Lacibacter sp. H407: one gene and its partner. The protein of the gene in region 1 binds, or shares a complex with, the protein of each later gene. Links are inferred from orthologs where the notes say so. Each region holds a gene or a part of one and is shown in the gene's direction. Other genes may lie near its edges.

Region 1 (15,172 bases):
ATCCGGTAAATAGCCTTCACGAAATGTACGCCAGGTTACAAAGCACTGCGTATCTGTTGGATCGGTACATGGAGTGAGTTCTGTAAAATAATTTTTCGGTACAGTTAAGCCAACAATGTACGCACACACTAATTGTTCCTTCAACAGTTTGTTTTCAAAAAATTCTTCTAGTAGTCGGCCTGCATGCAATGTTCCCTGGCTATGCGAAGCAATAATGATCGGCCGGTTTTTATTGTGATTTTGAAGATAATAGAGAAAAGCTGCTTTTACATCAGCATAGGCCAATTCCATAGCAGCGTTGGCGTTCGTTGTATCGGTTGAAAAGAATGAATAGATATGTGCCTGCCGGTAACGGGGCGCATATACGTTTGCACTTCCGTTAAACAAGCTGGCTTGGTACAAAATGGAAGTATAGTCGGTTTTTGCATTAATGTCGGCATCATTGATTGCAGCGTTCCAAACAATTCCCTGCAGATTTTTTGCGGTGAGTGTAGTGGGGTGAATAAAGAATACGTCGGCCAGTTGTTCAGTTTTTTGATTTCGTAAGGGTTTGGGAATACTGTCCGACGGGTCCTGCTTGAGGGGATGTGCAGCCCAAAAGCGAAGATCAGCATAGTTTGGAAGACTATCTGCAGCCTTCAGCTCACGTGCATAGTTGCTGGTATGAGTGTGATATGATGATGAGCAACTGGCAAGCAGAACACTAATAAAAAGGAGGCTCCAGAAAAAACCTTTCGTTGATTCAATCAATTTTGTAATTTTTGCAAGTCAAACCTACTATAATTGAATCGAATAGAGTACTAATAAAACGTGATAGTTATGACAATTCCAGTTGTTGATCTTGCAGAGTTTACCAGTGGTGACGTAGTTTTAAAACAAAAATTTGTAAATGAATTGGGCCGTGCTTATGAAGAGGTTGGTTTTGTAGCGGTAAAAAATCATGGTGTTCCAGATGATTTAATAGCCGATCTGTATAAATATGTACAGCAGTTCTTTTCATTGCCACTTGAAAAAAAGAGAGAGTATGAAATTCCTGATCTGGCAGGACAACGTGGTTATACATCGTTTGGAAAAGAACATGCGAAAGGAAGTGATGCACCGGATCTGAAAGAGTTTTTTCAATATGGACAAAAAGCCGAAGGTGAGGAATATATACCGGAGGAGTATCCGGATAATGTTCAAGTGAACGAGATTTCTGCATTCAACCCAACGTTTCACGAGTCGTATCGAGCATTTGAGGAGTCGGGTAAAAAACTGTTACAGGCCATTGCACTGTATCTTGGACTTGATGAGTTTTATTTTGATCAATGGGTGCGTAACGGGAATTCGATTCTTCGTGCTATTCATTATCCTCCCATTACCAATGAGCCGAAAAGTGCGATACGTGCCGAACAACATGAAGATATTAATTTGATCACACTGTTAGTTGGTGCTTCCGCTGATGGTTTGCAAATTCTTACAAAACAAAATGAATGGGTAGGCGTTACTTCATTGCCGGAACAAATAGTAGTGAACGTAGGTGATATGTTGCAACGGCTTACCAATAACAAATTACGCTCAACCACACACCGTGTTGTAAATCCTCCACGTGAGTTATGGCACACGTCCCGCTTTTCAATTCCATTCTTTTTGCACCCGAAAGGAAATATGTCCTTAGCATGTTTGGATAGTTGTATTGATGAAACAAATCAAAAACATTATCCGGATGCAACAGCAGGTGAATATTTGGATGAACGCTTGCGTGAAATTGGTTTAAAAAAATAGACAGCGAAACAACTTAAAACGCATCACCTGAAATTTATCCGGCACATTCCTTTTTTAAAAGCTGTATTGCTTTACACGCTCACTGCATTCGGTGGGCCGCAAGGGCATATTGGAATGCTGATGAAAATATTTGTAAAGCGACGCAGAGATTTAACGGAGCAGGAGTTGACCGATCTCATCTCGTTCTGTCAGTTGCTTCCTGGTGCAAGTTCTACACAAACCATTACACTTATCGGTTATAAACGGGGAGGCTTACCACTTGCATTGGTTACACTCATTGTGTGGGTGTTACCTGCTTGTTTAATAATGGGTGGGCTTTCGTTCTTTGTACATTTTCTTGACAAAAAAGCACTGCACACGGATATTTTCAAATTCTTACAACCGATGGCCGTTGGCTTTCTGATCTATGCTGCATGGAGTACTTACAAAACAGCTGTGAATAATCAGATCACCCGTGTCATCATGGTAGTGGCGGCTGTAGCCGTTTATTTATTTTTTAAAACGCCTTGGGTGTTTCCCATCATTCTTATTGCTGCAGGTGTTGTTACAAATTTTAATAAGAAACGTATTCCGCAAAAAGAAATACCTCGCCGAAAAGTAAAATGGACCAATATCTGGATGTTTGCTTTTGTATTTATTGTTGCCGGTTTTTTGAGTGAAACTGCAAGAAAGCAACAATGGGAAAACCGGCGTGCTTTTAATTTATTTGAAAATTTTTATCGTTTTGGAAGTTTGGTTTTTGGAGGTGGACAGGTATTAGTGCCAATGATGTATGAGCAGTTTGTAATTCGGGAGAAAACGCAATACATGACGGGAGAAGAATTATTAACTGGTGCGGGTTTTGTGCAAGGAGTGCCGGGTCCTGTTTTTTCAATGGCATCTTATGCGGGTGGCATGGCCATGCGTGATTTGGGGAAAGAGCAACAGGTGCTTGGAATTATCATCGGAGCCGTCGCAATTTTTTTACCGAGTCTGTTATTGGTGTTATTCTTTTTTCCGATCTGGAATAATCTAAAAAAGTATGCAGTTGTATACCGATCGTTGGAGGGGATCAATGCTGCAACGGTAGGTCTAATGGCAGCTTCTGCCTTTTATGTAGCAAGAGATATTTCCATTCTTGATATGAAGGCGATCAGTTATCTTAATCTGATGGTTATTTTTTCAACAACAGTTTTGTTGACAACTACAAAAATTCCGCCACCGGTAATTGCATTTGTTTGTCTGCTACTCGGCTGGATTTTTTAGTTTGTAATATCCAGCACTTTCAATTTCATCACACACAATATCGGGAACAAGATAACGGATCGATTTGCCTTGTTGAATTAACTCACGGATATGTGTAGCCGAAATTTCTAACAGAGGCGCCTGCAACACTGTTAGTTGTTTTACATTCGGTTGAACGGCGGGGAAGCCGGGTCTTGTATAAACATGAATCGGATAATTATTCATGATCGTTTCTGCATTCTTCCATTTATCAAGATTTTGCAAACTGTCACTTCCCATTATGATCGTGAACCGGTGTTGAGGATATTTTTCCTCCAGGTAGGCAAGGGTGGTAGTTGTGTAAGATGGCTTGGGTAAACGGAATTCAATATCAACAGCTTTCATCGCTGCTGTTTTTTGAATAGCAAGATTTACCAGATGAAGCCGGTCATATTCGTTCAAGAGATGTTTTTGCTGTTTAAACGGATTTTGTGGAGATATGATAAACCAAACCTGGGCAAGATCGGTCTCGTTCAGGATATGCTGTGCAATGATCAGGTGCCCGTTGTGAATTGGATTAAAGGAGCCAAAATAAAGTCCTATTTTCATTAATTAATTGAAATACAATTAGTTAGGAGTGTTTACAAGTATGCTTCTTGCTTCTTCAATGCGTAGGCTTAATTGATAACCTGCCACTTTAATGCTGATCGGATCGCCCAGTGGTGCCAGCATTTCTACCAATACTTCTTCGCCCGGAACACAACCCATTTCCATCAGTTTTAAAAAGATCTCATCATTTTCAAATGAATGAATCACCCCTTTCTGTCCCGGTTCTAACTCAGATAATCTTTTCATATTCAATTGCAAAAGTATTGCATCCTGCTTTGAAAGTTTTCCGAATTTTGGAGAATAATGGCAGCTACTTCCGTTCATTTTTTTTACCAGGATATCAGGTTCAGTTTACCCAAGCGAACACTACTCAAGAGTTTTATCACAAAATTGTTTTCAACAGAAGGGCAGCGGCTAGAGAGTATCAATATCATTTTCTGCACCGATGAGGCGTTGCTTGCCATTAACAAAGATTTTCTACAGCATGATTATTTCACCGACATTATCACGTTTCCTCTGTCGGGAAAGGGAGAGCCTGTAAACGCTGAATTGTATATCAGCATCGATCGGGTAAAAGATAATGCAAAACAAGCTGCTGTAAGTTTTCAAGAGGAGCTGCATCGGGTGATCTTTCATGGTTGTCTGCACCTTACTGGCTATAACGACAAGTCTTCACAACAAATTAAGAAGATGCGTGAACGTGAGGATCATTATTTGCGTTTATACGCCAAACATCGTCCATGATCCGTCTCGCCTTTTCTCTCTTTCTTCTTATATCTACCGGTCTTGCCTATGGTCAAGGTGTGATTGTACTTCAGGATAAACCTTTTGTGTACAAGGATAACCGTGATACAGCTGTTTGGAATAGACTAACGGCAAACTCAGCGTTCCGGTCACTCTCAACCATGGAGCAGGAGTTTTTCTATTGGAGCAATCTGATGCGAAAGAACCCGGCAGGGTTTAGCGAAACGGTTGTAAAAGAATTCCTGATTCAGTTTCCGGAGGCAAATTCAGCGGAGGCAAGATCGTTGATCACCGATCTGAACCAAGTGAAAGCGGTGCTTCCTTTTTTGCTTCCTGATGAAGGATTGATCCGAATGGCCAAGACTCATGCAGCCGATCTCAAGAACAGGGGCGGGATCATTTCCCATCAATCAGCTTCAGGGAAAGGTTTTGTTGATCGAATCAAAGAGATAGGAGGGTACCGTTGCGGGGCTGAGAATGTGTTTGTAGGAACGCCTCAGGCATTGGACGCCTTGATCCTGCTTTTGATCGACAAAGGAATAAGAGATAAAGGACATCGAAAAAACCTACTTGATCAAAATTTTACAATGATGGGAGCCTCCTTTGTCGAAACCGGCAAGAGCAAGGCTGTATTGGTTCAGGATTTCGGCTGTAAATAAGTTTCACGAAACACAGTTTCACCCTGAAACTGTGTTTCGTGAAACAGTAACTTTGCTCAAAATCAGAACACATGCCCAGAAAGAGATGGACTCCTCAAACAGAACTTACCCCCTCACTTTTAAAGTTCAGAGAAAAGAGAAAGTGGCAGATAGCACTTAGAAGGTATTTGCTGGAGCGTAATCCTTGTGTTTCCTATGCGCCTTACTTTGGACTGGATATTGAAAGCTTCCGCAAATGGATTGAAACACAGTTCTCTCCTGACCTTTCCTGGGACAGATTCGGAACCGACTGGCAGTTCGATCATATTATACCCGTTACTTATTTTGATTTTGCAAGCGATGAGGAGCTAATGCTTTGTTGGAACTTCACAAACATTCGGGTGGAACGGGCACAAAGCAAGAAAGAAAGCGGCAATCGGGTGGATGTGTTGATGGCAAAGGATTATTTCGGGAGGCTTTACAATGAAACAGGTTATGAGGTTTGCCGGGCTTTATTGGAAAAGATTACCCGGATTGAAGTGTCGGAGATGATTTCAACCACTCAGCAAAAGGAGTTTATTAACCAGCACAAAGACTATTTACGCCATATTGAAGGCTTTAGCTCCTATGAATTTGAACTAGTGAATTCAGGCAGAGATATCGAAGAAGTAAAGAAAGAAGCAGAATTGATCAAAAAGCTAGGTCGCTAGACCTTTGCTGCCAATTTCCTGATGGTTAAACGAAAACAAGTTGGAAAACAATTTGGCTAACTTTGCGGCTTATGTTTCCAGAATACGATGTGATAGTAGTAGGCGCCGGACACGCCGGTTGTGAGGCTGCAGCTTCTGCGGCCAACATGGGTAGCAAAGTATTGCTCATTACCATGAATATGCAAACCATTGCCCAAATGAGCTGTAATCCGGCCATGGGTGGTATTGCAAAAGGACAGATCGTACGGGAAATAGACGCCCTCGGAGGTTATAGCGGGATCGTAAGCGATAAAAGCATGATCCAGTTCAGGATGCTTAACAGGTCCAAAGGTCCGGCTATGTGGAGCCCTCGCACACAAAATGACCGGATGTTGTTTGCCACTACCTGGCGGGAAATGCTGGAGCAAACTCCCAATGTTGATTTTTACCAGGACATGGTGAAGGGATTACTTGTAAAAGATGGCTATTGCAATGGAGTCATCACTGGACTTGGTCATGAGATCAGGTCGAAAGCGGTAGTAGTAACCAGCGGTACTTTCCTGAATGGCGTTATCCATATTGGTGAAAAACAATTGGGCGGTGGACGTATCTCCGAAAAAGCATCCACCGGTATTACAGAGCAATTGGTAGAACTGGGTTTTGAAAGCGACCGTTTGAAAACTGGTACACCTCCACGTATTGACGGGCGCAGCCTCGATTATTCCAAAATGGAAGAGCAAAAGGGCGACGAAGAGATCACCGGCTTCTCTTATATGGATGTGCCCATCATCAAACCTGCTGAACAACGCAGCTGCTATATAACGTACACCAGTGCAGCTGTACACGATATTTTAAAAACCGGCTTCGATCGCAGCCCCATGTACCAGGGACGCATTCAGGGTACAGGTCCCCGTTACTGTCCAAGTATTGAAGATAAGATCAACCGATTTGCAGAACGGGAACGTCATCAATTGTTTGTAGAGCCGGAAGGCTGGAATACGGTCGAAATCTATGTGAACGGCTTCTCGACCTCATTACCGGAACAAGTTCAATACGAAGCGCTTCGTAAAGTGGTGGGTTTTGAGAATGCCCGCATGTTCCGCCCGGGTTATGCCATTGAATATGATTTTTTTCCACCTACACAGTTAACCTATTCGCTCGAAACAAAACAGATCCAGAACCTCTTCTTTGCCGGACAGATCAACGGTACCACCGGTTATGAAGAAGCAGCCTGCCAGGGATTGATGGCGGGCATCAATGCACATTTAAAAGCATCTGAACAGGCACCGTTCATTTTGAAACGTAGCGATGCATACATTGGTGTACTCATTGATGATCTCATCAGCAAAGGGACCGATGAACCATACCGCATGTTTACAAGTCGTGCTGAATACCGCACCTTGTTGCGCCAGGATAATGCGGATCTGCGGTTGACAGAGCTCAGTTATAAAATGGGATTGGCTACACAGGAAAGGATGGACAAAACAAGAAACAAACTTGAAGCGGTAGAAAAGATCAAACAAACACTCAACGAAATTTCATTAGCGCCGGAAGAGATCAATCCATTTCTTGAAGCGAACAATAGTGCTGCGTTAACACAGAAACAAAAGGCTGCACAAATTCTGTTGCGCCCCGGCATATCATTACAACAACTCATCCTTGCATCACCCACTTTGCAACAACTAACGGGAACGCCTACCGCAGAAATTGCGGAGCAGGCCGAGATACAGGTGAAATATGATGTATATATTGAAAAAGAAAAAGAACTGGTACAACGGATGAGTCAATTGGAAGATCTTGAAATTCCATCCAGCTTTGATTACAACAAACTCTCTTCACTAAGTACCGAAGCATTACAGAAGTTTAAAAAGATCAAACCACAAACATTAGGACAGGCATCACGCATCTCCGGTGTAAACCCAAGCGATGTACAGATACTGATGGTGTATATGGGACGATAGGAGATGATGCACATCATTTCTGTAAATTTCTGACAGCTTTTTAGAACTGTTAACTCCATTTATCTTTTTCGTTTTACTGCCTGTCATTAATTGCTACGATATCATTCGTTTTTCAGCAACATTTGTTGAACCGAATCATCATGCAATATAGAACGAGGCCATAATCGTATTGCTTTGTCTTATACAATGGTTGCTGTTGATTCAGGTGTAGCTCAACACTTGAACAAATGAAAATTACGTTAAACCTTATCATCCTTTTTTTTGCTTGTATTGTTGCAACAGCACAAACATCCGTGCGTGGAAAAATTACATTGAAAGTTGCCAATCAAGATCAACAACCGGTTGAGAATGCAACAGCTGAATTATTACGCAGCAACGATTCTTCCTTAGTAAAAACGGCGTTATCAGATAAAGCCGGGCTGGTTGAATTTGAACAGATACCATTCGGTACTTACATCATCCGCACAAGTTTGGTGAATCACGAAAAACAATTCTCAACAGTTGTTACAGTTTCCGAAACGCAAACATCAGTAACCGTCGCTGATCAGGTGTTGCGTCCATCAGCCACACAATTAAAAACAATTGAAGTAACCGGAAGGAAGCCGTTTATTCAACGACTCGGCGATCGTATTGTGGTGAATGTAGAAAACAGTGTCGTAAATGCAGGTAGTTCTGCATTTGATGTGCTGGAACGTTCGCCCGGTGTTTTAATTGACGCAAATGATAACCTAAGCATGCGTGGACGCAGCGGCGTTATCATCATGATCGATGGAAAACCAACACCCATGAGTGGTGCAGACTTGGTAAATTATTTACGCAGCCTTCCATCCAATGCCATTGAACGGATTGATCTCATCACCAACCCATCATCCAAATATGATGCGGCGGGTAATGCGGGCATCATTGATATCCGCATGAAAAAAGATCAACGCTTTGGAACCAATGGCAGTATTACAGCCGGTTACGGACAAGGTGTTTATCCAAAAGCAAACGGTGGAATTAATTTCAACCATCGCAACAAGATCATGAACTTGTTTGGTGGCTACAACTATGCCTACCGGATGAACCTCAACAATCTTTTACTCGATCGGAATTTTTATACCGATGGTGTGTTTACCGGAAAAGATGAAAAAAACAACTACACCAAAATTCCACTCGACTTACACACGCTTCGCTTAGGTGCCGATTTCTTTCCATCTAAAAAAACAGTGATCGGTTTTGTTGTGAACAGCAATTTGAATTTTATCAATCCATTTAATAATAACAGCTCGGTTGTAATTGATGGAAACAAACAACCCATCTTCACCTTCCGTACACAAACAAGAAACAGAAGCAGTAACCGGAATGCAGTGGGGAATGTAAACATCAAACATACATTCGACAGTACAGGAAGAGAGCTGACTGCAGATATTGATCTTGGTTATTTTGGCTCAGCTAATAATTCACGTGTAGCAACGCAATATTATAATCTCAATGGCGGACAGTTGCAACCCGATTATATATTAGATGGTTTGCAGGATGGTATTCTTCGTCTTGCAACAGCAAAAGCAGATTATGTACATCCGTTAAAAAACAAAGCAAGGTTCGAAGCAGGATTTAAAACAAGCCTGGTGCATGCAGATAATGATGCACGCTTTTTTGACATGAGCAACGGAACACCGGTGGATGATGAAAACAAGACCAATCATTTTTATTATGATGAAAACATCAACGCTGCATATACCAACTTCAAAAAAGAATTCAAGAAGTTTGATCTGCAAATTGGTTTGCGTGCAGAAAACACTAATGTAAAAACAAAACAGGTAAGAGGGAATATCACCTGGGATTCATCGTACACACAATTATTCCCCAGCGCATTCTTCAATTACAAATTGCATGAAGATCATACATTGGGTGTGTCGGTAAGTCGCCGCATTGATCGTCCCAATTATTCGCAACTCAACCCCTTCCTGTTCTTGATTGATGTAACAACCTATTCAACCGGTAACCCATCACTGTTGCCACAGTTCACCTGGAGTTATGAGTTGAATTATACGATGAAGAATATCAACTTTACATTGGGTTACAGCCGTACAAAGAATAATCAGAATATCGTGATCACCCGTTTCAAAGATGTGTTCCCGAATATTCCGAGCGATGATAACATTACTGTACAGATACCGGTGAACCTCACCTCATCTGATTACTATGGCTTGACCATTGCTGCACCTATCCGTGTGAACAAGTGGTGGAACATGATGAACAACGCCAATATTTTCTACAATCATTTCAACGGTAACCTTGCAGGTACCACGCTGGATAATGGAAAAGCTGTAGTAAGTCTGAGCAGCAACCACACATTCACATTTGGAAAAGGATGGACCAGTGAGTTATTTGGAAACTATAACTCCGGAGGACAATACGGGTTTATGGTGATGCGTCCGCAATGGGGTGTTGGTGCAGGTGTGCAAAAAAGTTTGTGGAAAGGAAAAGGACAAGTACGGTTCAACATCACCGATATTTTCTGGACCAACCTTCCACGTGCAACAATAACGTATAATAATTATGTAGAAATATGGAGAGCCTACCGTGAAACAAGAGTAGCCAACCTCAGCTTCACCTACCGCTTTGGAAGTAATAAAGTAGCACAGGCAAGAAGAAGAACAACGGCATCAGAAGAAGAACGCCAACGTGCCCAGTAGCCACGAAGGCACAAAGGCAGAAAGCAGCACGAAGAAGATTCGGTTAATCCTTCTCTTTGAGAATTTCGTGACGTAGCGACTTTGTGGCGAAAAACTTAGATACATTTTTTCTCATGTTGATATCGGGCTGGTAGTCTTGCCGGCCCTCTTTTTTTGTTTGCCGCAAAGACACAAAGACGCAAAGTGTCACAAAGGAAAAACAAAAGGCAATAAGCAATTGGCAAAGCATCAAACACTTCGATTGGCTGTATTTTTTTGCCTATTGCAAATTGTCAATTGCCTATTATTTTTGTCCGACCGGTATCGGATCAAAAGAGTAATACACAAAGTGAAGTTGCTCAAAGCTCGCAGCTTCTTATCGTAGCTCTTTCTTCCTTGCAATTTGCAATAACTGTAAGTGTGGTTGTAAATGTACCAGACTGTCTTTTTGTAAAAACTGGCGGAGATGTTTGTAGAAATGACTGTAATCGTAATACCCATACACGCCGTAGTGAAAGGTTTGCGGACGGGTAATGATATGACTAACGGCTTTGCGTATGCGCAGCACCTGCAGTGCCTGCTTACTGCTGAGGCCGGTACTGGTTTCAAAATAACGTTGCAGTGTGCGGGTGGAAACATGATGCTGGGCAGCCAGCTCTTCCACAGCGGTATGGAAACTATTATCGATCACCGCTTTTTGTAAAATGGAAGTAACAATGCTGATGGGTTTTAATGAACCCTGGTATTGCTCAATGATCTGTTCGTAATGCTGGGTTAAATACTGTACCCGTTTTTCAAACGTAAACAAATGCTTTACATTATTGATCACTGTTTGTTCCATCAGGTAACTCAATGGAAACATGGTGCCGCTGTATTCGGAAAAATTCACCTTCTTCTCAAAGATCACCGGACTCACTTTAAACTTGATCCCAAACACCACATTGCCGGGTTGGTGAAATGCTTCAATATTATTGAGCCTTGGTAAAAAGCCATCGCCACGCAGTTGTTGTTTGTTTTGCTCGATCTGCATGGAGTAAGGCGTACCCAGATTAATGAGATACGAATAACCAAGATTGGGAAACAATACATCGCTAAAACCTTCCGGATATTTCTGCCAGAGATGTTCAAATTTTGTTTGCCAGAAAAACTCAATGAACAATGCCAACGGCCCCGTTACATAATGTCGGTAGTAGTTAGTTTCGAAGTGATCGGTATGAACAAACTCAATGTGTTGCACGCTACCAAAGTAAACAACAACGCAACTGTATGCAATGGATACGTGATGAACGGCACACCGCTTATCAACTATTCACGTTAACGATTTATTAGTAAACCGTACACAAACAAACCAAGCGTTAGTAACACGTGCACAAAGAGCCATGCTTTTTGCCAGCCTTTTCGGTTAGTCCACTTAACAGCTGGGTTAAACGGATCGAAGATCAATGCGATTCCCAGGTTGGATGCTGCGGTAAAAATATCCTTACTTACAAACAGAAAGTAAAGACTTAATAAAACGAATGCCACATAACCCCAGCGGTTGATCGCAGGGCTGATGTCTTTTGCAGTTGTTTTTTCTGTTGTCATGTTTTTCTTTTCTGATAGGTAGACGTCACAAGAAATTTGTTACAACCTTCAATGTTAAGAAATCATGATCTGCCTTTGTTTGCCACAAAGACACAAAAGCACAAAGCGGCACAAAGAAGAAAATCAAATTGATCATTCCTCTAACGGAGTGTTTCACTGTATGCCTTATCCGATAGATATTGGTTTTTGTCTTTTTTTCTTCTTCGTGTTCCTTCCTGCCTTCGTGTTTCCGTGGCAACTATTCACCAACAAAAAAAACGGCCGTCAGAAAATATCCAACGGCCGTTCAATTATGATCAGTAGTAAAAATTAATGTTACTGTTTGCGCTGTGGCAAATGCACCGGCTTTAAACGAATGATGTGCAAAGCATGCATCACACGCATAATCAGAAAGGTAAGATCGAACTCATACCACTTCCGTGCAAAGTTGGCATTGTCTTTATCCTTGTGGTGATTGTTTTGAAACAATTCGCCCATCAGCAATACACCCCATGGCGTTGTGTTCTTACTGTGGTCTTCAATTTTAAAATTGCGGTAACCCAACTTATGACCAAACCAGTTTACAATAGCACCTTGGATAGGGCCCATCAAAAAATGAATCGGCAACAAGAGGAACCACCAGAAGCTTGGTGCAAAAAAGAAATAGAAGGCAACATACCCTGCAATAAAAAAGCCACGGGTAATATTGTTATGGCCAAACTTATCGAGCTTATCCCAAACAGGTAAGTACTCACGTGTAAATTCGGGATCGGGTACATTTTTACCGGTAACAAATCCACTGAAGATACGTGCTGTGTGCACCATCATTTGCCAGATATCTTTAAAGAAATGCGGAGAGTGCGGATCTTTCTCCGTGTCGCTGTACGCATGGTGCATGCGATGCATCACCGCATATGCACGTGGAACTAAAAACGAAGAACCCTGTACAAACCATGTTAAGAAATAAAATGTTTTTTCCCAACCCGGTTTGGCCGTGTACATCTGGTGGGAAGCATAACGATGGAGAAAGAATGAGTGGAAGAACAAACTTAAAAACCAATGCAATGTAAAAAACAAGAGAATCGCTGTCATGAGAAACGTAAATAGAATAAATGAAATAAGGTTGCAAAGAAAGCATATAAAAAGCACACAACATGAACTGTAGAAAAACAAGACGAAGTTTTGACCCAATTACTCAACACTCAGTCGTAAAAGCAAACAACTGTGTGTTAAAAACTGGTGGTAACTATCTGTTCACTTGCCAATTACAATCACTAACTTTCTGCAACAGAACCCCACCCCGTTGATTGCTTGCACTTAGTTCCACCCCCATTGATTGCTGCCACTTCTATTTTTTTACTCAAAACCAACCACACATGAAACATGTTTTCCTGGTAGCCAGCATTATTGGCCTTATGCTTGCGTGCAACAACGAAACAGAAACTCCAACAGATGCGGCCACAGCACCTGCTGCAACAACAACTCCCCCCGATCTTCCGTACACTGCCATGTATTCCAGCAGTTGGGATACCAATGTATCGGATACTGATTTGAAAACGGTGCTGCAGAGTTATAAAGACTGGGCCGATGGAAACCTCGATGGCGTGATGCGTGCCATGGGCGATTCGGTTTGGGTAGATGGAAGCGATGGTGTTAGTGCCAATTATTCCAATGCCGATCTGCGGAAACGTTGGGCACCATCACGTGACAGTCTCAGCTCTGTAGAAATTCAAATGGATGCCTGGCATAAAATGCGCAGCGAAAAACAGAAAGACAGTATTGTGGTGGTGTGGTATAAACAAATTGATACCTACAAAAGCGGACGAGTTGATTCGGCGCATTACCATGATATCAATATGGTAAAGGGCGGAAAAATTGTTTGGTACAGCCAGTACAAACGCCCGCTGCTTAAAAAGTAACTACGAACCCAACCAGTATATGAAGCAGCAGCCAAGTGGTTGCTGTTTTTTTGTGCCACCGAGGTCCGGCTCTGCCGGTCATATTCCTGCTGCCCAACCTTCCTGTCATCCCGACCGGTCCCGCAATCGGCGGGAGGCACGAGGGATCTGATCTGTTGAAAAATGTTTTGCCGTCGATGAACACAAAAGAACACAGATAAAAAACAGCCAATAACAGCAAGCAGTAAGTACGGTCGGCCCGGCTCTGCCGGTCTGAACGCTTGAAGAAACTTCCACGCCGAGTTCACTTAGTTGGCAGAGAAAAATCCCTTTGCGCCCTCATCCTCTCTGCATGAAAAACAATCAATAGTAGTACGGTCGGGACGGTTTCACCGGCCTGAACGCTTGCAACAACCCGACTTGAATTTGCTTTGCCTCTTGCCAATTGTTACTTACATCTTACTGCTTGTCCCTTGAATATTGCACATTGTCTATTGCCCATTGCTCCTCACTTCTCTTTTCTACCTTTAGCCAATGGCCGATGTACATACCAAAGCACAACGCAGCTACAACATGAGCCGCATCAAAGGCAAAAACACAAAGCCCGAACTGCTGGTGCGGAAATATTTACATGCACAGGGCTTTCGTTACAAACTGCACGACAAAACTTTACCCGGCAAGCCCGATCTCGTATTACCTAAATACAACACCGCCATCTTCATACACGGCTGCTTCTGGCACGGACACGCAAACTGTAAATATTTTACCATTCCCAAAACAAGAACCGATTGGTGGATGGATAAGATCAATAAGAATCGTACGAATGATGTAAAAGCAATGAAGCTGCTGAAGGAAGATGGATGGAAAATAATTACGATCTGGGAATGCAAACTAAAACCTGCTAAGCTTGAACAAACACTTGCCGCTCTGGTAAAAAAACTCTCCTGATTAATTACTCCCACAAACTGAACGTGACTTAAAGGCAAATGTACTTTACGTCACATGCTTTACTATTGTTTTCATGGATATGAAAACCAAAATTGGTTTGCGCATTAAAGAACTACGCACCGATCAAAATCTCACACAGGAAGAAGTTGCATGGAAAGCAGAGGTAGACAGAACATTTATGAACCATGTTGAAAATGGTAAACGCAATGTTTCTGTTGATACACTTTCAAAAATTATCTGCAACGGATTAGAAACAAGTTTCAAGGATTTTTTTCACACAGAACTATTTAACGGGAAAAGGAAAAGCAAATGAAAACAATCGAAAAACCAATATTGGTTAGCGCAAAAATTTATATAGTAGCAGAGAAGCTTTGGAAAGTAGCTCTTTTTGGTCCTGATAATTACCAGGCAGCAGTCATAAGTCATTACGTAAAAACAAAAGAGAAGAAACTTAAAAAGCCTGCAATTGCATTTGCAAAGGAATTGCTGACAGGA
Region 2 (15,188 bases), 750 kb from region 1 along the record:
GCTTGCGTTCGCAACTTCACTTGGTTTATAAACAATGGCACTGAAACGTGCATCTTCCAAACTCCAGGTACTGTCTTCTTGTTTTGTAGGAGCCATTTTACCCATGATGGCATTTTTAAATCCTGCTTTTTCAAACGCAACCTGCCAGTCGTTTACACCATCGATCAAATACTTCACCCATTTTTTAGGTGTTGCAGGATCGATGTAATAAATGATCGGATTTTTAGGCTCCACCAATTCGCCACGCTTGTATTTTTCGATGTCTTCATCTTTTGGTTCGAGTTTCCAGCGAACCGCCATTTGAATTTCTTTTACACCCTGTGGGTTTGCATCGAAATCGGTATAGCGTCTTGTAAAGAAACCAACTCGTGGATCGAAATAGCGAGGCTTTGCAGGTGTTTTTGGCAACAATAACATTGAGCTGTTTAATTCCAATGTGAAGTTTGCACTACGGGCAGCAGCAGCAAACGGATTTGTTTGTGCACCGGGGGCAGCAGCACCACGGCCGAATGTTTTTACCGTTTTAATTTCAACATTCATCGGGTATGACTTGATACCAACGGTATAAGATTTGTCGGATTGAATAGCGCCCAATTGAAGACTTGCTTTGGAACCTGTATTAAAAAATAATACATCGTTATCGCCAGCAATATATTCTGTCATATCAATAACAGTAGAACGTGTATTGGTAACCGAATCTCTGCCATAGGCACTTACTGCAAACGACTGCATAATGGGTTGAATGTTTGAATTCACAACCGCATTGAACATGCCTTCTGCATCGCTTCCACGTTGATCGTAAGAAACTCTTCTTAAAAACACCCGGTTATTCGGGCCTTTTTCAAAACGGATCACGTTGTTATTTACAATATCACCTGCATAACCAGAAAAGCCATTGCTGAGGCCGCTTGCCGATTTTGAAATACGTGTAACAATAAGGATATCTCTGTTCAGCAAAGAATCTGGTAGTTCGAAATACGATTTGTCGTCAACCGTGTGCACCTTAAATAAACCGTCGTCGGTTTTGGCTTTATCGGTGATTACTTCTTTGTATGGCTTTGGCCCTGCAGTTGGACGTTGAGCCGCCGGGGGCATCATACCGGTTGGAGGTTGTGTACCATTGCCGGTTGGCGGGTTGCCGGGCCTGTTTTGTGCCACAGTAGTTAAAGCACCGCTCAGGAAAACGAGCAGGCATAACGATTTTACATTTTTCATCATACTTTTTATGGGGTTTAAAAAAATCGATTGAAGGTAATTGGAATAACCGAAACCTGAGTTATACAACCAACGAGTGGAAAAAGTTAAGGACAGACGGCGAATTGTGATAAATGGTGCAAACGATTGATAGAGAAAAGAAAAAATTAAAATGTTTGGGAGTTGCGGAAAATAAATATTTCCCTAACTTGTGCCACCCTGCATGAGGGAAATGGTTTGATTTTTTGAAAAGGAAAATTTCATAGAATTGTACCACTATTAAAGATTTTAAAAACTTACTTAATTAAAAACCAAAAAATCAATTGTCATGGCTGAAACTAAACCAACGGCAGCAAAGGCTGCAACTTCAGGTCAAGCAAAGCAGAGCAGCAACGTTATTTCGTGGATCGCACCAATCGTGTGTATCATTGCCGGTTACTCTATCTGGCGTTTTATTTTAGGTAACCCAAGTGGTTTTGATGAGCCCGCAACGGAAGGTTGGTTCTGGCCGAAACATCACAAACCAAAAGGTGCATTGAATGCGATTTATGAAGGTGGTATCATTGTACCGTTTCTGATCGGATTGTTCTTAATGGTATTTGTATTTTCTATTGAGCGTTTCCTTACCATCAGCAAGGCAATGGGTGCAGGTAACGTAACTGATTTTATCCGCAAAGTGCAATATCATCTTGCTAATAAAAATGTTGATGCTGCTTTGGCAGAGTGCGACAAGCAAAAAGGTTCTGTTGCAAACGTAATGAAGGCAGGTTTAAGAAAGTATCGTGAAATGACATCTGCAACAGATTTGGATCATGATCAAAAAGTAGGCGCTATTCAAAAAGAAGTAGAAGAAGCTACCGCACTTGAATTGCCAATGCTTTCAAAGAACCTCGTGTTCTTATCTACCATCACTTCACTCGGTACATTGATCGCCTTGTTGGGTACGGTATTAGGTATGATCCGTTCATTTGCCGCTCTTGGTAAAGAAGGTGGTGGTGGTGATGCAGGTGCCTTGGCCCTTGGTATCTCTGAAGCCTTGTACAACACAGCTTTGGGTATTGCCACTTCGTCGTTCGCCCTCATCATGTACAATATCTTTACAACAAAAATCGATTCGATCACATACGGTATCGACGAAACAAGTTTCACATTAACACAGAGTTTTGCTACTCAGTATAAATAATCAAACCAATCTTCCGAAAAAATAATCGGAATGATGGTGTGGAATTTAGCTGAAATTGAATCTTCATATTTCAAAACTTTCAAGTAATGTCTAAACTCAATAAAATAGCCAGGAAGAGTACATGGGTGGATATGACGGCCTTTGTGGACGTAGCGTTCCTTATCCTGTCGTTCTTCATGCTGGCAACAAAATTTAAGCCACCTGAAGTGGTTAAAATTGAGAATCCAAAGTCGGTTTCTTCTGAGAACGTGAAAGATAAAGATGTTTTAAAAGTATCGTTTGATAAGGACGGAAGAGTATTCATCAGTTTTAGTAACGATAAGGATGGCAAAGAAAAAGCCCAGCTTACAGCAGAGGTGCTCAGCCGGCAGAAAGGCTTGGGTCTTACACCAACTGAAATTTCCAATTTTATCAAATTCTCGGTAGGCGGTATCGGTGTACCCGTTCAAAATCTGAAAAGCTTTCTGGCTTTCAGTGATGATGAGTACAAGTCGTTTCAACAGCCCGGTATACCTGTATCAGATACATTGAACAATCAGTTGAACGATTATCTGGGTGCAATGTTAACCGGAACCGGCGGCCGTCGCCCGGCAAATGTGATGTTAAATGGCGATAACGCAACAAAATATCCCTACTTCAAAAATGTATTAGCTGCATTTAAAAAGAATGGTATTTTCTCGTTTAAGTTGGTAACATCGCTAGAAGGGGTTCCTTCGGGCACACCTTTGTACAAAACACAGAATAAAAAATAATTTAGTTAACATTAAATCACTGAACAATGGGAGCAGATGTATCAGCACCGGAAGGTGGGGGTCATAAAAAAGGCCCGGGGGTCAAGAAACAAACCCGTAAGGATACCAAGGTGGACATGACACCCATGGTGGATCTCGGATTCTTGCTTATCACTTTCTTCGTGTTTACAACGACAATGAGCACGCCCAAAGCGTTTAAGCTGAACGTTCCTGACGATACTGCCAAGGACGAAGAGCAAACAGAAGCAAAAGCTTCGGGTGCGTTTACGGTATTGCTCAGTAAAGAAAATCATGTGTATTTCTACGAAGGCCAGTTAGACGCTGAAGGAAAAAACTTTAAGTCGTCCAATTTCAAGGAAATCCGTGCAGAGCTCCTGCGTAAAAAGGCCAACACTCCGGAAAAAGATTTCGTAGTGATCATTAAACCAAATGAACAGGCCAGTTACAAAAACGTAGTAGATATGCTGGATGAAATGCAGATCCTGGAAATTAAGCGTTATGCAGTAGTGGATATTGCCGAGGGTGAAAATGCCTTGATTGGCGTTACCGAAGGTACTCCTGCCGGTGGCAAGTAATGGTACGTATGGAATTTTCTGATTGCAGCATCTAATATTAAAACCGTTAATTATGGAAGTAAACAAAATATTAAGCGCCGATTTTCTCGACATCCTGTTCGATGGCAGGAATAAGGAATATGGTGCTTATGAACTCCGCAGAAACTACCGCAAGCGGTTAACAACTGCATTGGCAATTACGGCCGGATTGGCCTTGTTGATCTTTGTAGCGGTGATCGTGAGCCGCAGCGTATCGGCCAATGAGAAAACAAAGGTTAAGTCAACCGATGTTACTCTTTCAGAGATTAAGCAGGAAGAGCCGGTTAAAATTGAACCGCCACCCCCGCCACCTCCTAAGCAGGAGCCACCAAAAATTGAGATCACCAAGTTTACTCCTCCAAAAATCGTTGAAGACGAAAAGTTTGAAGAGAAAAACGAAGTGAAGGAACAGGAAGAAATTACCAACGTAGGTAAAATTGACCAGGAAGGTATTAAGGATCCCGAAATTGTGAATCCTCCTAAAGTGGAAGAAGAAACAAAAGTAGTGGAAGCTCCAAAAGAAGATCCCAACCAGGTATTTACCAAAGTGGAAGTGGAAGCCCAGTTTCCCGGTGGTGAAGGTAAATGGAACCAATATGTACAACGTGCCGTTGAAAAAAATATTGACGACCTCGTTGATGATGGTCAGGCTGGTACATGTGAGGTTCAATTCATCGTGGACAGAGAAGGTAACGTAAGTAATGTAGAAGCATTAACCATGAAAGGTTCGGTACTTGCACGTATTGCAACAGATGCGATCCGCAAAGGACCTAAATGGATTCCCGCTATTCAAAACGGCCGTCAGGTAAAAGCATGGCGTCGTCAAAAAATTACGTTCCGTCTGCCAGACGAACAACCCTAAGACCTTTTCAAGAAGGAATATACAAGCAAGTTCCCCATCGGTTTTTCCGATGGGGATTTTTGTTTTTGTCCGACGGTTTTTGTTGACAGTAAAAATTTTTTGTTGTTATGGATTTTGTTGTTGTTATCATCTCAGTATAAAACAACGCTTATGTCTGCAATAGAAAATACAAACGACAAACGGGCCGTCCGCATCGACTTTGCACCAATGGTTGACCTTGGATTTTTGCTCATTACCTTTTTTGTTTTTACTACTTCCTTAATGGAGCCAAAGGCATTTGGTTTGCATATGCCGGAAGATGGTATAGAAACGCAGGCACCCTTATCTGCAACCATTACACTAACCCTATTGGAAAACGGACGTATTGATTATCTGGAAGGCAGTGAAGCACATGTATTGACCAAGGGCAGCACACATTTGTATCAGCAACAATCGTTGCGTAAGCATTTGCTTGAAAAGCGAGAACGTATCATTGAACAACTCGGTTCTGATGAACAATACACCGTGCTCATTCAACCAACATCACAAACGAATTACAAAGAAATGGTGGATGTATTGGATGAAATGACCATCACCGGTATTAAAAAATATGTGCTGTTGCAGGATAAAGCAAATTAGGGATGTGGCTATTCTCTTCCATCGGGCTATTTTTGCATTATGCTTGGAAAATTAGTAGGCTGGGATGATACGATCGTTGCATTGGCTACTCCGCACGGTGTTGGGGCAATTGGAGTGATCCGTTTAAGCGGACCAAAAACAATTGACATCGTTAATCAATTATTCCCTTCGAAGGATCTGTCAAAACAAGCATCACACACGATTCATGTTGGGTTGTTGAAAGATGGAGAACATGTGTTGGACGAAGTAGTAGTGTCGTTATTTAAAAATCCGAAAAGTTATACCGGCGAAGATGTGATCGAAATTTCCTGTCACGGGTCTCCATTTATACAGGAACAAGTCATCAACACACTTGTAAAGCACGGAGCACGTTTGGCAAAGCCGGGTGAATTTACACAACGTGCTTTTTTGAAAGGCAAGCTTGATCTTACTCAGGCGGAAGCAGTGGCCGATCTTATAGCCAGTAATACAGAAGCATCGCAAAAAACAGCGCTGCATAATATACGTGGCGGTTTTTCATTGGTATTAAAAGAATTGCGGGAACAACTGATCACATTTTCTGCATTGATCGAACTGGAGCTTGATTTTTCGCAGGAAGATGTGGAGTTTGCCGACCGTACAAAATTTTACGAACTCATTCACCGATCACAAAAAGTAACTACCGACCTCTTGCAATCGTTCCAGTTAGGGAATGTGATCAAGAACGGTGTAAGTGTTGCTATTGTGGGCAAACCCAACGCAGGCAAATCCACGTTGTTGAATACACTGCTCAATGAAAACCGTGCTATTGTAAGTGAAATAGCAGGTACAACGAGGGATACGATTGAAGAGATCATCAATATCAACGGAATTTTATTTCGTTTAATTGATACAGCAGGCATCCGTAAAAGTACAGATGCAATTGAAGTGATCGGTGTTGAAAAGAGTATGGAAAAAATGCAGCAGGCCGATCTTGTTCTTTACCTGTTTGATGTGAACAGTGAATCACAAGCTGAGTTAGAAACGGCATTACAGCAAGTGCAGGAGCAGAATAAAAGTTACTTGTTGATCGGCAATAAAGTTGATCTGCTGGGAGAAGAAAATGCACAACAAAAATTTTCAGGCGATGGCGTATTTTTTATAGCTGCCAAATCAAATAAGCACATTGATGTATTGAAAGAAAGGTTGGTTGATAAAATTGTACAGGGAACCATTCAGCCGGAGAATACGATTGTTACCAATGCCAGGCATTATGCAGCGTTACAGGAAGTAGAAAAATCGCTTGTTGATATAAAAGCAGGACTTGATAATAAACTTTCAGGGGATCTGCTTTCCTTGGACATCAGACGATGTTTGCATTTTCTCGGAGAGATCACCGGAGAGATCACCAATGAAGACCGGTTGGATTATATTTTCAGTAAGTTCTGTATCGGAAAGTAAAAAGCGTCGCCAATATAAGCAACGCTGAAACCAAAACAACTGCATGAGACGGTCAGGGAATGTCGATACTCCGGATGGTACATTCGTTCACAATTTTCCCATCGCCATATTTATCCCAAAAAATCACTTGTATGTTATAATTCTTTTCCCATTCCATGGGCTTGCCGGTATTGATGGTACATTTTAATCTTGTTGCTTCCTCTTTTTCAAATACATCATTACCTGCAAACAGATCTTTATCCTGAAACAGCACTTTCCCGTTTTCATCGCTGATGCGAAGGGAACAGCCAACAGAAACCTTTCCATCTTTCTCCTGCATACCCGTTACATTTTCATTGATGAGGAGAAAACTTTCACCAATCGGAATATCTGTATGATTCAGTATTTCATTATTCATCATCAGTATTGCTTTCTCCAACTCCATGTTTTGATATGTAGAAGTAAGACCGGTTGTAAGATCTTTTTTTACACCTGCAGTTTTATTCATCGAGCAGGCAGAGAAAAAAAGGATCAACAACAGCGAAGAAAGTACCGGCAGTAAACCCGTCGGTACCTGCAACGCTTGTTTAAAGATCGAAAAGGAGTTTTTCAGCAGCATTGACCATGCATTCCGGTGTTTTCTGTTTTGAGTATCCTGTAAAATCATAGATAGCAGCATGTTCATATCAGTTTAACATTGTAAAAATGCAACAGTTAAATAGCAGCATAAAATATTACTGACTGAGATGCAGTACAAATAGATCGAAATGTGGTAAACGAATGTTGAAGCGTAAAACAGAAATTGCAAGTTCAGGATCTAAGCGAAATGCAACAGAAATAATATAGTAGAATATGTAAGATACGAAACAACAAGACTATCTGTCCATTTCTTCAATTGCTTCAGCCGTAAGTGGCTTGGTGAATAGTTTTTTTACGATGGAAAAGTTTTTTGCTTTTAGTTTGTCTTCGTGATACACGGAAGAAGTGTACAAATACACAGTTGTGTTAAAATGATTTCGTTGTTCAAGTTTGTCAATTGCTTTCAGAAATTCCCATCCATCCATCAATGGCATATTGATGTCCAGCAGAATAATATCGGGCAGCGGTTGTTGTAGTTTTAATTTTTCACGAATGTATTCCAGCGCTTCTTCAGGGTTGGTAAACGAATCAATTTTTGTGAGAGGCATATACATGCTGATAATTTCCCTGCTCAGAAAATTATTGATCTCATCATCATCAATCAAAAGAATATGTTTATTCCCCTTGCTCATATTGTTCCAGGTGTTTTTGGCAGGGTGATGGTAAATACGGTACCGTGATCTTTTTTGCTGCTTACATGGATACTGCCGTTGTGCGATTCAAGTTGTGATTTTACAATATACAGTCCCATTCCTTTACCATCGACACCAGTATGAAAACGCTGAAAAAGCTGAAACATTTTAGCGCCATACTTTTCCAGATCGATACCTGAGCCGTTATCAGTAAAAGCGATCGTATACGAATCTTTTGATTCTGTTGTGGTAATATGTATTTCGGCTATTGAACCGGGTTTTCTGTATTTGATGGCATTCGTAATAAGATTCTGAAATACACTATGCAGAATTCGTTTTGGAAATGCAATTTCCTGCACCGCAAATTCATGCGTGATCTTCGTTTCTGTTCGTTGTATCCATTCCCCAATTGAAGTAATTACTGTTTTGAGTAGTTGTTCTAATTGTACAGTTTCGGGCTTTTCTTCTGCTGCAGTGCGAAAGGAAAGTATTTCATTTACATCATTCAATGTTTCATGCAGAATAAAAACACACTCTGTGATCTTTGAAAAATAGGAGCTGTTTATTTCACCCAGTTCATCTTTTTTAAATAATCGTGTAAGGCTCAATAAATTTGCTACAGGCGACCGAAGATTGTGAGAGGTGATGTATGCAAACTGTTGTAATTCACTATTTCGTTTCAATAAAGTAGAAGACAAGTCGCTCAATTCAACTTCTTTTTTCTTCAGATCATCCACATCCAGGTAGATGCCTGTTAAATGTGTAGCCCGGTTTTTATGATCTCTTTTCAGTACTCTGCTGATCAGCAGGCACCATTTCCATTCCCCTGATTTTGTTTTTAAACGTATGATAATACCAGGACTTTCAATTGATGTTTCAATTTGAGCTCGAAATGTTTGGGCTAATTCTGGCAAATCATCCGGGTGAACCTGTGAACGTAAAAAATTCCTGTCGTTTGCAAGCTCATTTGAATCGTATCCAAGATTTGTTGCAAATGAATCGCCCAGAGAAACAGTATCGTTGTCAAGATCAAGGTCCCAAATGCCAATGCCTGCAGCCTGCACCGCCATTTTTAATCGTTCTTTATTAATGAGCAGTTGTTCCTGTGCACGTGTTCGTTCTTTTACCTCCAGCTCTAATTCACGTGTTCGCTTACGCACTGCTTTGCGAAGGGTAATGCCATATGCAAAGAACATTGTAATGATAAATGCGGTTACAATACCGCTGATGAATATAATGCGCCACAATCGTCCTGATTCTGATTTGCCGGGATTGTAAATAAATCCGTCCAATGTAACAGCGGAATCAATAATTCCAAGTGATTTATGTACATCAAGTATATGCTGCCATCTGCCTTCGTTCTGATGCCCGATCTCCACAAACATTGGAAGGATCAGCTTTCTCATTTCTGCCGCTTCAAACAGCAATGCTTCTCTTCTAACATTCCGCTCTTTCACGCCGGGCAGTGTTAAAATATATTCAGCAATTTCTTCGGGGTGTGCCAATGCATAATCCCATCCTTTAAAACTGGCTTTTCTTATTTTTTCTGTAAGCAAAGGGTTTTCTTTCGCCATTTCCTGTGTGGTAAACAGCAAGTCGCCATAAAAATCGATCCCATAATTTACAGGAAGAATTGTGTTTACTTTAATACCGGTGAGTTCCAATTGACGGGGCTCTACAGAAATGTAGCCTGTCATTGCATCAGCATGGCCATTCAAAAGATCGGCATTGTTCCAGGTATGAGGAATAACCCGCAGAGAATCTAATGGGATACCTTCTTTCAAGAACAACGCCTGCAGCTGTACCCATCCCTGATCCTGTGAAGCCATGATCTTTTTTCCTATGAGATCAGATGGAAAATTAATATTTGCCGCAGCAGGTGAAATAACGGTGTAGGGTGAGTGCTGAAACACAGTGCCAAGCACCACTATCTTTTGTCCCATCGCATGGTTGAGAATGAGATCAGAACCGGTAATGCCAAAATCAGCAGTACCATTGAGTACCGCTGCAACAGGCGGATGATCTTTGTCGGCAGGAATAATTTTTACGTTTAACCCTTCATCGGTATAAAACCCTTTGAGTTGAGCTGCATAGTAACCTGCAAACTGAAACTGATGCCACCATTTCAGATGAATACGGATACTGTCAGCAGCAGAAACAGATTTGCTTGTAACGCAAATCAATGTTCCATACATCATCAACTTAGCAATAAATGATATTGGTTTTAGTAGTAACAGTTGGGTTTTGGTTTTAGTCAAACGTGCTCCAATCTCTCCTAAGTTACGGATATAAAAATTATTTAAACTGTAGTTTTCGATTAATTTTTTGTTTACTGCAGGCATAAGAGTACCCGAAAAATCTATTTTTTGCGATTGTGTTGAATAAGCTGCAGATATAGTTGGGGTTGTTTTATTCCTATTGCAGCCAAATAAAAAAGAGGCACGTTATTGTGCCTCTTTTTTCTACTGTACAATTATTTTCTGGTACAGCTCTTTTTGCGAACCAAGTTTTACAATGTAAGTACCCGGTGCAAGTCCTGTGAGTTGAACAGGTGTTTGTGCCGTTATGGTTAGCTGTTTCATCAACCGTCCGTTGTTATCAAATACGAATAATACATCGTTTTCTATCCCGTCTGCACTGATGTTTACAGGCCCTGTGGATGGAATGGGCCATGCTTTCATTGAAATCACTTTTCCATTATTTCCATTTACTAACCGCACAATTGAATACATAAACTTACCATCAATATCTTCCTGCTTCAAACGATAATAGGTTTTACCTCTGAAGTCGTTTGCATCAACATGCGAATAGTTAAGTGGTGATGATGAATTACCATTGGGCGCTGCCGATTTTACAAAGTGGAGTTGGGTAAAGTTGATTTCGTTTTCTTTTTTCCACTCCACATAAAAACCTTTGTTGTCGATTTCCTGCACCGTTTTCCAATCGAGTTGCACCTTACTGTTGTTGATGCGTTTGGCATTGAATTCGAGGCCGAGAACAGGAAGAGGGGCTTGTGCAAGTGTTATCGGTTGCAACAAACCTTGTGTAATAAAAGTTCCATTGCCGATGGTTGTTGTAAAGCTTTCGCCGAGATTAAATTCAAAGTGAATGTTATTGGCTATGCCAGATGAGCCGCTGCTGTTTAATACGGTTGGTTGAATTGTTTGGGCTTTTGAAAAAACAATCATAACCAATAGTGTAGCAGACAAAAAAGTTGATTTCATTTTTTCTGATTTATTGGTCTTTATTAATCTGCAAATACCAGGTGTCCTGAAAACTGTGTAACATTTACATACGATGCACCGCCCTGTGATGCTGATACACCTGTTAATTCAGGATCATTAAATTCACCATTGAACCATCTGAATCGTACATAAACTTTATCACCGGCTGAAAGTTTTGCATCGGTACTTACGGAATAGTTTTGTCTTTGACCAATATTGTCAGGGTTATCCATCAATGTTTCAGCATAAGCGGAAACCTTCAAGCTGCTTATTTGTCCGGTACTGTTTACCCGAACTAATTCAGCCCAGCCAACAACGCCATCGGATCTAATGCCAACAGAGGCATCAAAATGATATACACCGCTGTGAGGTGCTGTGAAAACAGAATTTGCCGCTGTACCACCAACACTAATCGTGTTTCCATAATCATAATCAACATTATTAAAGAAAACTTTAAACCAGTTAATTTCACTGTAATTATTAAGTCCGCCGGGATAAACCCCTGAAACTTTAAAAGCAACTTTAGGCGGAGCTGTAGGTGCGGGTGGTAAATTTTGCCAAGTGGCATTACCAGCAGCATCACTTGTTAATACTTTACCAGCACTTGGGTTTGTATTGCCTCCGCTTATTTTTACATTTCCTACAACTTCCAGTGCTTTGCCTCCCGAGTTTGTTTGAAAAAACTTCCCCGCTACTCCTGAATTACCTGTAGCAATACCAAAGATTGCAGTACCATTACCAGCTGAAGAATACACACCATACCCCAGGTCGTTAGCCATTGCACGAACACCTGTTCCCTCGGCTGTTGCAACACCAAAAATACCGTTACCAAATGCAGTTTCTCCTTTTATTCCCGAGCCATTCAAAGCTTGTCCTAAAACTCCAGCTCCCGTTGTATTTGATCCGGATGTATATCCATGAACTCCATAGCCACCCATTGTTCCGTTTACACCTGTTACACCACCCACTCCCGTTGTATAGCTGTAGCCGGAAATACCACTTTTTGTTTGTGACACACCAACAATACCAACGCCGTTAATACTTTCTCCGTTAATCGCCGGAAGTTGACCCACAGCGTTATTTTTAATCGTAAAAACCGGTGAAGAATTGCTGTTTACAGTTGTGTCGAATGGAAAGACCAACTGTTTTGCCTGTAAACTGTGTATAGCAAACGGCACACTCATCATTTGTGTAGTGCCAAGATTTGCATACGGCTGGCCATTTACACTTATTTCTGTTTGTAAAAATTTTGCACCTGCTGCCCAGTTGATGGTTGTAAAATTTCCCTGAATTGCAGATGCGCCTGCACTGCCGATCTGTACATTAAATAAACCAAACTGGTTGGTAGTTACACTGCGTGTTTCACTGTATTCAATGTTTCCTTCAGGCGTACCTGTATGAATTGATAATCTTACATTGATTTGTTGCCCCGCATAAGCTACACCACTTGCATTGCGGGCAACGCCCTGGTAGTTGATTGCCTGCGGAGCCTGTGCCCAGACAGCTGCCGTAAATAATAGTAAAAAAATTGAAGTGAAAAACTGTTTCATAAATAGATGTTTTGTGTTGATGATGAAATGATTTTTTGTTTGACGGATCAAAAATGGAAAACAATCAACCTATTTAAAAACTTATCTCCTGTTGGTGTGGGGGTTTGCTTTTGAATAGTAGAAAATGACAGTTGAATAGTTTATTGAAAAAATGTTGAACGTAGTAATGCAAGACAGAAGTCAATAATCGATTGCTTCGATTAAGTATAAGCACTCTATTTGACTTTTGCCACCTTTGAATAAACAAAACTTACCGTTGACTCAGTTCTATTTTTATTCGCACAGCCGACGATGCATTTTTACAGCCTCAAAACAGAATCTATGAAATTGGTTATTGTTTTTCTGGCAGCGGCATTGTTGCTGTTGAATTGCAAAAAGAGCAGAATAACACCTGTGACAGATATAACACCTGTTGCTGCAAAACAACCGGCAACTATCCTCACCGATCATGGCGAAACGTTCAATTTGTTATACGATGAGCATGGGCAGCTGCTTGTACATACAACAGGAACTGCTGTTTATTATTACAAACCCGGCAGCGATCATTTTCTTACTGAGTTGTTGAAAGAGACCAACAAAAAAATTATCTATAAGCATGCGCAACGGGATGTACACAACAGAATTATTCAACTCGAAAAATTCAGTGCGGATGTTGCCGAAGCCACCATAGAGTTTACTTACAACAGCGATGGATTTTTAAGTAAGCGAAAGCTAAGTGTTGAAGGGTCCGGTATAGTTCAGGAGTTTATTTATACGTATGATGCGGGTAACCTGGTTAAGATAGAGGAATACGAAGATGCGGTACTGAAATCCACATTACTAATGGAATACGATAATAACCGTTTCAATTCTGTGGCCATTGATCTCTTTGATTTCAAGCAGATCGGATTTATAACCGATGCACAGTTTGGTAAACAATCGAAAAACCTTGTAAAAAGTATAAAGGCAGTGATCCCCAATGAACAGGTAGGGATAGCATTTCAATACATCTATAAGACAGATGCAGATGGATATGTGAAGTCGATGGAGATTGAAACCAGTAACGAAGCGATAAGGAAGTACAATTTCATTTTTCAATAGTTCAGTTCTCTTGGTACGGCAGCCCGGTTTCAACCGGGCTTTTTTTATTTGCGATATATCTAACAGCACTTATAAACAAAACTGGTTACAGATAAAATCTATTCTCCTACACCTTAACTGCAAATTCTTTCGCATTGATGATATAAAATTTTTGCAGGCTGTTTGTAATTGCATTTTTACAGTATTAATTAAAACATCAGTTAAAATTTATGAAACATCTAATCATCGCAGTAACAGCGGCAGTAGTACTGTTATCCTGTAAAAAAGACAAACAAACAACAGCTTTCAACAAAAAGCTAACAGAAATGAAACTTTCAAATGGCGGTTATTATAACTTTTCATATAACAATGCGGGGCTTATTACTAACGCATCAGGAAAGTTCACCACTACTGTTTATCAGCAGCAAAAGGCCTTTGAATCAAAACATACATATTTAAGCAGCGGTAATGTTTATGATTTAAAAAATACAGTACGCAATGCTTCCGGAAAGATTATTTATGCGGAACGATTCCAGAATGGAATACTCTTTTCAAAAGTTGAACTGAACTATTCCCCTGATGGTTATCTTACAAAAGCTTCCTGGAGTAAAGATGGCGCAGTAAGCAAAACAGAACTTTTCTTTTTTTATGAAAATGGAAATCTTGTAAAAATCACAAACCATTCTAATGGTCAGCTTACAAATACATACCTGTATGAATATGACCTCAACACATTAAATCCTCTTCAGCTGGATTGGTATGAATTTAATCAAATTGGCCATATTACAGATGATCAATTCGGGAAATTCAGCAAAAATCTTATCAAAAAGTATAAAGTATTGGATAAAAACGGAAACGTCTTTACAGAAACACAATTCAATTTTATACTTGATGCGGAAGGATATCCTGTTTCGCTAGATGAGAAAGCAAATAATTATAATGTGAAATACACATTCAAATTTGAATAACTGTTATGTATCCTTTTATAATCAAGTCAATCTGTATTCAACAATTTTACGATTACATAAATCTGTAAAGTGTGTTAACTGGCAAATTAATTTACAAACATCTAAAAAAAACAAAATGAAAAGATTAGTATTATTCGGACTTCTTGCTGCATTTTTCAGCAGTTGTAAAAAAGACAAAGCACCCGCAGATACAATATCTGCATTTAAAAAGAATCTTATTTCTGTTTCAGCTCCCGGCCAAAGTGAATGGACAATGTTTTATGCAAACGATCGCAAACTGCTATCGTTTAAAAATAACGAAATGAGCATAAGTTATAAACCCGGTATTCCTTTCTCGGCTAAGAAAACAGCATTGGGTTCTGTAAGTGAATATAAAAATGCGGTACAGGATGCGCAGGGCAGGGTTACAAAACTTGAGCGTTACAAATCAGGTGCACTAATCTCTAAACAGGAATTTAAATACAATGCCGAAGGTTATCTTATTGAACAGACAATTAGTCTAACAAGTTCAAATAC

The links.
Region 2: the proteins of mnmG (region 1) and mnmE are in contact, whole or in part, in a solved structure (PDB 9HIP), measured with the Escherichia coli proteins. The link is inferred for Lacibacter sp. H407 from one-to-one orthologs.

What each region holds. Positions count from the first base shown.
Region 1 is NZ_JBBKTU010000001.1:1,300,692-1,315,863, forward strand. Bases 5,246-8,173 are described here. They hold mnmG (tRNA uridine-5-carboxymethylaminomethyl(34) synthesis enzyme MnmG), read left to right. Parts: upstream 5,246-5,739; coding sequence 5,740-7,608; downstream 7,609-8,173. Other genes in these bases: WG989_RS05630 (hypothetical protein), read left to right, coding at 5,246-5,668; WG989_RS05640 (TonB-dependent receptor domain-containing protein), read left to right, coding at 7,836-8,173. Also shown: WG989_RS05595 (DUF3089 domain-containing protein), read right to left, coding at 1-750; WG989_RS05600 (isopenicillin N synthase family dioxygenase), read left to right, coding at 820-1,764; chrA (chromate efflux transporter), read left to right, coding at 1,831-3,009; nadD (nicotinate (nicotinamide) nucleotide adenylyltransferase), read right to left, coding at 2,989-3,576; WG989_RS05615 (FeoA family protein), read right to left, coding at 3,595-3,822; rRNA maturation RNase YbeY, read left to right, coding at 3,880-4,320; WG989_RS05625 (CAP domain-containing protein), read left to right, coding at 4,317-4,979; more of WG989_RS05630, read left to right, coding at 5,051-5,245; more of WG989_RS05640, read left to right, coding at 8,174-10,289; WG989_RS05645 (helix-turn-helix domain-containing protein), read right to left, coding at 10,645-11,433; WG989_RS05650 (hypothetical protein), read left to right, coding at 11,449-11,586; WG989_RS05655 (hypothetical protein), read right to left, coding at 11,583-11,852; WG989_RS05660 (fatty acid desaturase), read right to left, coding at 12,168-12,923; WG989_RS05665 (nuclear transport factor 2-like protein), read left to right, coding at 13,208-13,750; WG989_RS05670 (very short patch repair endonuclease), read left to right, coding at 14,264-14,677; WG989_RS05675 (helix-turn-helix transcriptional regulator), read left to right, coding at 14,751-14,990; WG989_RS05680 (DNA cytosine methyltransferase), read left to right, coding at 14,987-15,172. UniProt on the Escherichia coli protein: NAD-binding protein involved in the addition of a carboxymethylaminomethyl (cmnm) group at the wobble position (U34) of certain tRNAs, forming tRNA-cmnm(5)s(2)U34.
Region 2 is NZ_JBBKTU010000001.1:2,050,982-2,066,169, forward strand. What follows is about bases 4,488-7,431. They hold mnmE (tRNA uridine-5-carboxymethylaminomethyl(34) synthesis GTPase MnmE), read left to right. Parts: upstream 4,488-5,241; coding sequence 5,242-6,621; downstream 6,622-7,431. Other genes in these bases: WG989_RS08945 (energy transducer TonB), read left to right, coding at 4,488-4,584; WG989_RS08950 (ExbD/TolR family protein), read left to right, coding at 4,735-5,202; WG989_RS08960 (hypothetical protein), read right to left, coding at 6,674-7,279. In the rest of the region: WG989_RS08925 (zinc-dependent metalloprotease), read right to left, coding at 1-1,218; WG989_RS08930 (MotA/TolQ/ExbB proton channel family protein), read left to right, coding at 1,523-2,377; WG989_RS08935 (ExbD/TolR family protein), read left to right, coding at 2,464-3,129; WG989_RS08940 (ExbD/TolR family protein), read left to right, coding at 3,156-3,704; more of WG989_RS08945, read left to right, coding at 3,757-4,487; WG989_RS08965 (response regulator), read right to left, coding at 7,476-7,871; WG989_RS08970 (ABC transporter substrate-binding protein), read right to left, coding at 7,868-10,213; WG989_RS08975 (T9SS type A sorting domain-containing protein), read right to left, coding at 10,334-11,095; WG989_RS08980 (DUF8740 domain-containing protein), read right to left, coding at 11,119-12,645; WG989_RS08985 (hypothetical protein), read left to right, coding at 12,967-13,725; WG989_RS08990 (hypothetical protein), read left to right, coding at 13,935-14,672; WG989_RS08995 (hypothetical protein), read left to right, coding at 14,788-15,188. UniProt on the Escherichia coli protein: Exhibits a very high intrinsic GTPase hydrolysis rate. Involved in the addition of a carboxymethylaminomethyl (cmnm) group at the wobble position (U34) of certain tRNAs, forming tRNA-cmnm(5)s(2)U34.